2 linked regions of the Azospira inquinata genome follow. The protein of the gene in region 1 interacts with the protein of each later gene in a pairwise test. Links are inferred from orthologs where the notes say so. Each region holds a gene or a part of one and is shown in the gene's direction. Other genes may lie near its edges.

Region 1 (3,276 bases):
GGCGTTTGACCAGATTCCGGTCATGGGCGAAACGGGCCTGTTTCTTTCCCACCACCACACCCAGACGGGGGCCCCGATCAGGCAGAACCTCCCCTTCCGGGCCGGGCTCACGCCAATGCAGCAGGAAATAGGTACTCTTGATGGCCCGCCGAAAACCAAAAACGGATGAAAATTCATCCGTTTTGGTCAGGCGATACTGCTTGGGAAACGGGTGGTGGGTCAGGCTCATGCCTCTCCCTATCCCGTTACCGGGCTGTTGGCTCAAACGGCCAGACGATGACGGCCCTTGGCGCGACGGGCACGAATCACGGCGCGACCACCACGGGTCTTCATGCGAACCAGAAAGCCATGGGTACGTTTGCGACGCACAACGGACGGTTGGAAGGTGCGTTTCATGGTTTAAGTCCTTGATGCTTATGGAAAGATAAACGCGCAATTAGACCGGAGCCCGCCCTCCCTGTCAACCCAAGAATTTCCTCCGGCCTGTGGATAAGTCGTCCCGGACGGGTTAAAATGGGCCCTGACTTCGGCGCCGGCAGGGCTTTTCAGCGCTTCCCCGCCCCCCCCAACTGCAAAGCATAATAATGCGCCAGCCTATTGATCAGTAGGCTTTTTTTGTTTCCATCCACGGACTTTTCCACCTGTGCATAACTGAAGCCGGTTCTCCAACCCCTCCAGTGACGGAAACACTTATTCACAGCCGTAACCTTTGTGCCCCCTTCGGGCGGGCGCAAAGTCTTTCTTGGTAAGGTATGAGCAGCTTCTGGTTATCCTGCCTCAGCCAGTTCGAACAAGAACTGCCGCCGCAGCAATTCAACACCTGGATTAAACCCCTGCGTCTGGAAGGGGAAGAGCACCCGGAAAACGGTCTGCGCCTCCTGGCTCCCAACGGCTTCATTCTGAAATGGGTGAAGGAACGCTATTTTTCCCGTATTGAAGAACTGGGGCGGAGCTTTTTTGAAGCCCCGGTGAGCATTACCCTGGGCGTGGGGGACCGGCGGGTCAATGTGTCCCCGGTGCAAGCCCCCAGCGCCCCCCGCATGGCTATTCCCGGTGGCGCTCCCGCCCAAGGGGCCGCCCCGGCGCCCCAGGTAGCGGCCCCCGTGGCCCCGCCCCCGGCGGAAAAGCGCAACGGCAGCTACGAAAAAACCCGACTCATTCCCACCTTCACCTTCGACAATCTGGTGGTGGGCAAGGCCAATGACCTGGCCCGGGCGGCCGCTATGCAGGTGGCCCAGAACCCGGGGGTGTCCTACAACCCCCTCTTCGTATACGGCGGCGTGGGCCTGGGCAAGACCCACTTGATCCACGCCATCGGCAACCACATCCTACGTCAGCATCCGGAAAAGGTGGTGCGCTACGTGCACGCCGAGGACTATTACTCGGACGTGGTGCGGGCCTACCAGCAGAAGGCCTTCGATGTCTTCAAGCGCTATTACAAATCCCTGGATGTGCTGCTGGTAGATGACGTGCAGTTTTTCAACGGCAAAAACCGCACCCAGGAAGAGTTTTTCTACGCCTTCAACGCCCTGATTGAGGCCAAGAAACAGATCATCATCACCTGCGATACCTACCCGAAAGACATTTCGGGTCTGGAAGACCGGCTGATCACCCGCTTCGACTGGGGCCTTACCGTACAGATCGAGCCCCCGGAAACGGAAATGCGGGTGGCCATTCTGAAGAAGAAGGCGGAAGCGGAAGGGGTGGCCCTGGACGACGAAGTGGCCTTCTTCATCGCCAAGCACCTGCGCTCCAATGTGCGGGAACTGGAAGGGGCCTTGAAAAAAGTGTTGGCCTATTCCATCTTCCACGGTCGGCAAATTGCCCTGGATTTGGCCAAAGACGCCCTAAAGGACGTCATCGGCGCCTTCAACCGGCAGATCACGGTGGAAAACATCCAGAAGACCGTGGCCGAGTATTACAAAATCAAGGTGGCGGACCTGTATTCCAAAAAGCGCACCCGGGCCATTGCCCGGCCACGCCAGGTGGCCATGTGGTTGGCCAAGGACCTCACCCCCCACAGCTATCCCATGATCGGGGAAGCCTTCGGGGGCCGGGACCACACCACCGTCCTGCACGCCGTACGCACCATCGACGGCCTGCGGGTCAAGGACAACGAGCTAAACCATGATTTGCATGTGCTGCTGCAAGTGTTAAAAGGATGATCAGATATGCCGGGACGGCGGTGGATAAGCCCTGTCCCAGCCGGGGGAGGAAATGTGGATAAAGTCCCGTTTCCCCCTCGACGCAAAAAGAGTTCCACTTTGATTCACAGGAAAATACAGGGTTATACAATCCGGTTTTAAGCCTTCAAGGCTCTGAAAACAAAGCCTGAACGGAAACTATCCACAGAATTAGCGCCGCTATTATCTTTAGAGGATTTATATATATGCTCTTAACCAAGACCCAACGCGACACGCTGCTGACGCCGCTGCAGGCGGTCTCCGGCATTGTGGAAAAGCGGCATACCCTGCCGATCCTCTCCAACGTGTTGCTGGAAAAGAAGGGCGACAAGCTCACTTTCCTGGCGACGGACATCGAAATCCAGATCACCACCAGCGCCGAAGGTGCGGAAGGTGAAGGAGACGGGGCCGTTACCGTTGGGGCGCGCAAATTCCAGGATATTCTCCGCAGCCTGCCGGAAAGCGCCGAGGTCAGCCTGACCCTGGAAGAAAAGCGCTTGCAGCTGCGCGCCGGCAAGAGCCGGTTCAGCCTGCAAACCCTGCCCGCCGATGACTTCCCCCGCATGGCCATTGCCACGGAAGAAGCCCAAACCCTCACCGTTACCCAGCAACAGTTCCGCCACCTGCTGGCCAAGACCCAATACGCCATGGCCGCCCAGGACGTACGCTACTACCTGAACGGCCTACTGCTCCTCACCGAAGGCAAGGAACTGCGGGCGGTGGCGACGGACGGCCACCGGCTGGCCTACGCCTCCATGGAAGTGGAAGCGGAACTGCCCCGCCAGGAACTGATCCTGCCCCGCAAGACCGTGCTGGAACTGAACCGCCTGCTGGCGGACAACGACGCTCCCCTGGAAATCACCCTCACCCCGAATCAGGTGCGCTTCGACTTCGGCAACGTGAATCTGGTCTCCAAGCTCATCGACGGCAAATTCCCCGACTACGAACGGGTCATTCCCGCCACCCTGAAGAACCACCTCCAGGTGGAACGGATGCCCCTGCTCCAATCCATGGTTCGGGCGGCCATTCTGACCAACGAAAAATTCCGGGGCGTGCGCCTGGTGCTCACCGACGGCAGCCTCAAGGTCATGTC
Region 2 (3,212 bases), 600 kb from region 1 along the record:
GTCGGAAACCGCCGGGGTACCCGCATCGGTCACCACCGCCACCGATTCCCCCGCCGCCAGTTTGGCGATCACCTGCTGGGCTGCGTGCTCCTCATTGTGTTCGTGGGCCGCCAGGAGCTTGGCCTGGGAGCCGAAATGGCGCAGCAGGGGCTGGCTGTGGCGGGTGTCTTCGGCCGCCACCCAGGGCACGGCCTTGAGCACCTCCAGGGCGCGCAGGGTAATGTCCCCCAGGTTTCCCAAAGGGGTGGGAACCACATACAATGCAGTATATTCGTTTGTCATATTTTCATCATGTCCATGCCGCCCAAAGATACCACGCTCACCGCTCCCGGGAAGGGACGCTTGGCGGAAAACCAGGCAGCTGCCTATCTCACCGCCCGGGGCCTGGCCATTCTCGCCCGCAATTACCGGGTCAAAGGGGGAGAGCTGGATCTGGTGGCCATGGACGGCCCGACCCTGGTGTTTGTGGAGGTACGTTTGCGCAGTCGGATGGATTTCGGCGGCCCGGAAGCCAGTGTCACCGGGGCCAAACGCCGCCGCCTCAGCCTGGCCGCCCGCCATTGGCTGGCGGGCCCGGGAGCCCGGCACCGGGGCCCCTGCCGCTTCGACTGCCTGCTCCTGCGCCGGGTGGATGACCCGGCGCCGGAATGGTTGCGCCACGCCTTCGACGAAGAAGGCCATGAATAGCCGGTCCCGCCCCGGCCCCCTCCTCCTGGCAGCCCTCCTGACCGGACTGGGCGGGCCGGGGCACGGAGCCGAAGGGCCGCCCACCCTGCGCATCCTGATCCAGACCTCCCCCCTGGCCGGGGCCCAATACTATGCCGCCAACCGGGTCTGGGACCAGCTCCGCCCGGGGGACCGGCTGACCTTAGCCCGGGAAGGGGAAAATCCCCACGATTCCCGGGCCATCCGGGTCGCCTGGCACGGGGTACAACTGGGTTACCTGCCCCGTCTGGAAAACGACGCAGTAGCCGATGCCATGGACCGCCACGCCCCCCTGGAAGCCCGTATCAGCCGCCTGCGCCCGGACTCGGATCCCTGGCGTCGGGTGGAAGTCCAGGTCTTTCTGGTGATCCGGAGGAGCGTGTTAGAATGAGCTTCCAATTTCACCTGCAAGTGCCTCACTTAACGATGGATTTAATCGCCCGCATCAGCCAAAACTTCCAGGACAGCGCCCAAACCAAACTGGACGCCATGGAGTTGCTCGCCGCCCCCATCGCCGGTGCCGTGGAAACCATGGTCACCGCCCTGGTCAATAACGGAAAAATCCTGGCCTGTGGCAACGGGGGCTCCGCCGCCGACGCCCAGCATTTCGCCGCCGAGCTGGTGGGCCGCTTTGAAGCGGAACGCCAGGAATTGGGCGCCATCGCCCTGACCACGGACAGTTCCATTCTCACTGCCGTGGCCAACGACTACAGCTACAACCAGATTTTCGCCAAACAGGTCCGCGCCCTGGGCCAGCCCGGGGACGTGCTGCTGGCCATTTCCACCTCCGGTAATTCCGCCAATGTGATGGAAGCCATCCAGGCCGCCCACGACAACGACCTGCGGGTGGTAGCCATGACCGGCAAGGGCGGCGGCAAAATCGGCGAAATGCTGAAGGACGGAGACATTCACCTCTGCGTTCCGGCGGATCGCACCTGCCGTATCCAGGAAACCCACCTGCTTACCATCCACTGCATCTGCGACGGCATCGACTGCCTGTTGCTGGGAGTTGAAGAATGAAATCCACCATGCGCCGTCTGGCCCTCCCCCTGCTACTGGCCGCCGTCACCGCCGGTGTCCAGGGCTGCTTTCCCTTTGTCGCCGGGGGCATGACCGCCGGCGCCCTGATGATGGCGGATCGCCGCTCTTCCGGCACCTACGTGGAAGACGAAGGCATTGAGCTGAAAATCGGCAATCGGATCAGCGAACAGCTGGGGGACCAGGTCCATGTCAATGTGACCAGCTACAACCGCAAGGCCCTCATCACCGGGGAAGTGCCCAGCGCCGAAATCAAGGACAAGGTGGGCCAGATCGCCGCCGAGGTGCCCAACGTCACCGGCGTGCATAACGAAGTCCAGGTGGCCGGCATCAGCTCCTTCTCCGCCCGCAGTTCGGACACCCTGATCACCTCCAAGGTCAAAGCCCGCTTCGTGGATGGCAAGCGTTTCAGCGCCAACTGGGTGAAGGTGACCACGGAAGCCGGCGTGGTCTATCTCATGGGCCTGGTTACCCAACAGGAAGCGGATGACGCCATTGAACTGGCCCGCACCACCTCCGGAGTCACCAAGGTGGTCAATCTGATGGAAATCATCAGCTACTCCCAGGCCAAGGAACTGGGCACCCGCTCCAACGACAATCCGGGCGTCCCCTCCCCCAACAATACGGCCCGGTAATAAGGCTTACGGCCAAGGGCCACGGGGCGCGGCGCTCAAGCTAAAGCACCGCGCCTGTGCCACGCCAACGCTAGCACAAGCTTCGGACCTTCGAGCCAAAGCTGCCTCGGTTGGGCAAACCAGGGCCGACAAAAAAAGGGCGGGATATCCCGCCCTTTTTCTTTGCCAATTTTCCGATCAGCGGATGCGCCGGACCCGGGCGCCCAGGCGGGAGAGCTTTTCTTCAATGCGCTCGTAGCCCCGGTCCAGGTGATAAATACGCTCAATCACCGTTTCCCCGTGGGCCACCAGACCGGCGATCACCAGGGATGCGGAGGCCCGCAGGTCGGTAGCCATCACCGTGGCGCCCTGGAGCTGTTCCACTCCCTTGACCACCGCCGTGTTGCCGGTGATATCGATATTGGCGCCGAGCCGGGCCAATTCCACCGCGTGCATGAAGCGGTTTTCAAAAATGGTTTCCCGAATGGTGGCCGCCCCTTCCGCCACCGTATTGAGGGCCATGAACTGGGCCTGCATGTCCGTGGGGAAAGCCGGGTAGGGGGCGGTACGCAGACTCACCGCCTTAAGCCGGGCGGGGGCTTTGAGATAGATGGAATCGGCCTCGCAGCGGACTTCGCAACCCGCTTCCAGCAGCTTATCCACCACCGCCTCCAGATAGGAACAGGAGGTGCCGGTAAGGCGCACCTCGCCCCCCGTGGCGGCGGCGGCACAGAGATAGGTGCCCGTTTCGATGCGGTCCGGCATGATGCTATGGCTGGCACCGTGGAGTTTTTCCACCCCCTGGATACGGATTACGTCCGAGCCAGCCCCGGTAATTTTGGCGCCCATGGCGAT

Evidence for each region.
Region 2: the proteins of dnaA (region 1) and Azoinq_RS04310 interact in binary tests that used the Escherichia coli proteins (3 or more experiments, as listed by UniProt). The link is inferred for Azospira inquinata from one-to-one orthologs.

Annotation. Positions count from the first base shown.
Region 1 is NZ_CP064782.1:1,576,423-1,579,698, reverse strand. What follows is about bases 1-2,958. They hold dnaA (chromosomal replication initiator protein DnaA), read left to right. Parts: upstream 1-752; coding sequence 753-2,165; downstream 2,166-2,958. Other genes in these bases: dnaN (DNA polymerase III subunit beta), read left to right, coding at 2,390-2,958; rpmH (50S ribosomal protein L34), read right to left, coding at 262-396; rnpA (ribonuclease P protein component), read right to left, coding at 1-229. In the rest of the region: more of dnaN, read left to right, coding at 2,959-3,276. UniProt on the Escherichia coli protein: Plays an essential in the initiation and regulation of chromosomal replication. Binds in an ATP-dependent fashion to the origin of replication (oriC) to initiate formation of the DNA replication initiation complex once per cell cycle.
Region 2 is NZ_CP064782.1:974,502-977,713, forward strand. What follows is about bases 35-2,928. They hold Azoinq_RS04310 (phosphoheptose isomerase), read left to right. Parts: upstream 35-1,131; coding sequence 1,132-1,725; downstream 1,726-2,928. Other genes in these bases: rsmI (16S rRNA (cytidine(1402)-2'-O)-methyltransferase), read right to left, coding at 35-282; Azoinq_RS04300 (YraN family protein), read left to right, coding at 298-687; Azoinq_RS04305 (HIRAN domain-containing protein), read left to right, coding at 680-1,096; Azoinq_RS04315 (BON domain-containing protein), read left to right, coding at 1,722-2,378; murA (UDP-N-acetylglucosamine 1-carboxyvinyltransferase), read right to left, coding at 2,556-2,928. In the rest of the region: more of rsmI, read right to left, coding at 1-34; more of murA, read right to left, coding at 2,929-3,212. UniProt on the Escherichia coli protein: Required for the timely initiation of chromosomal replication via direct interactions with the DnaA initiator protein.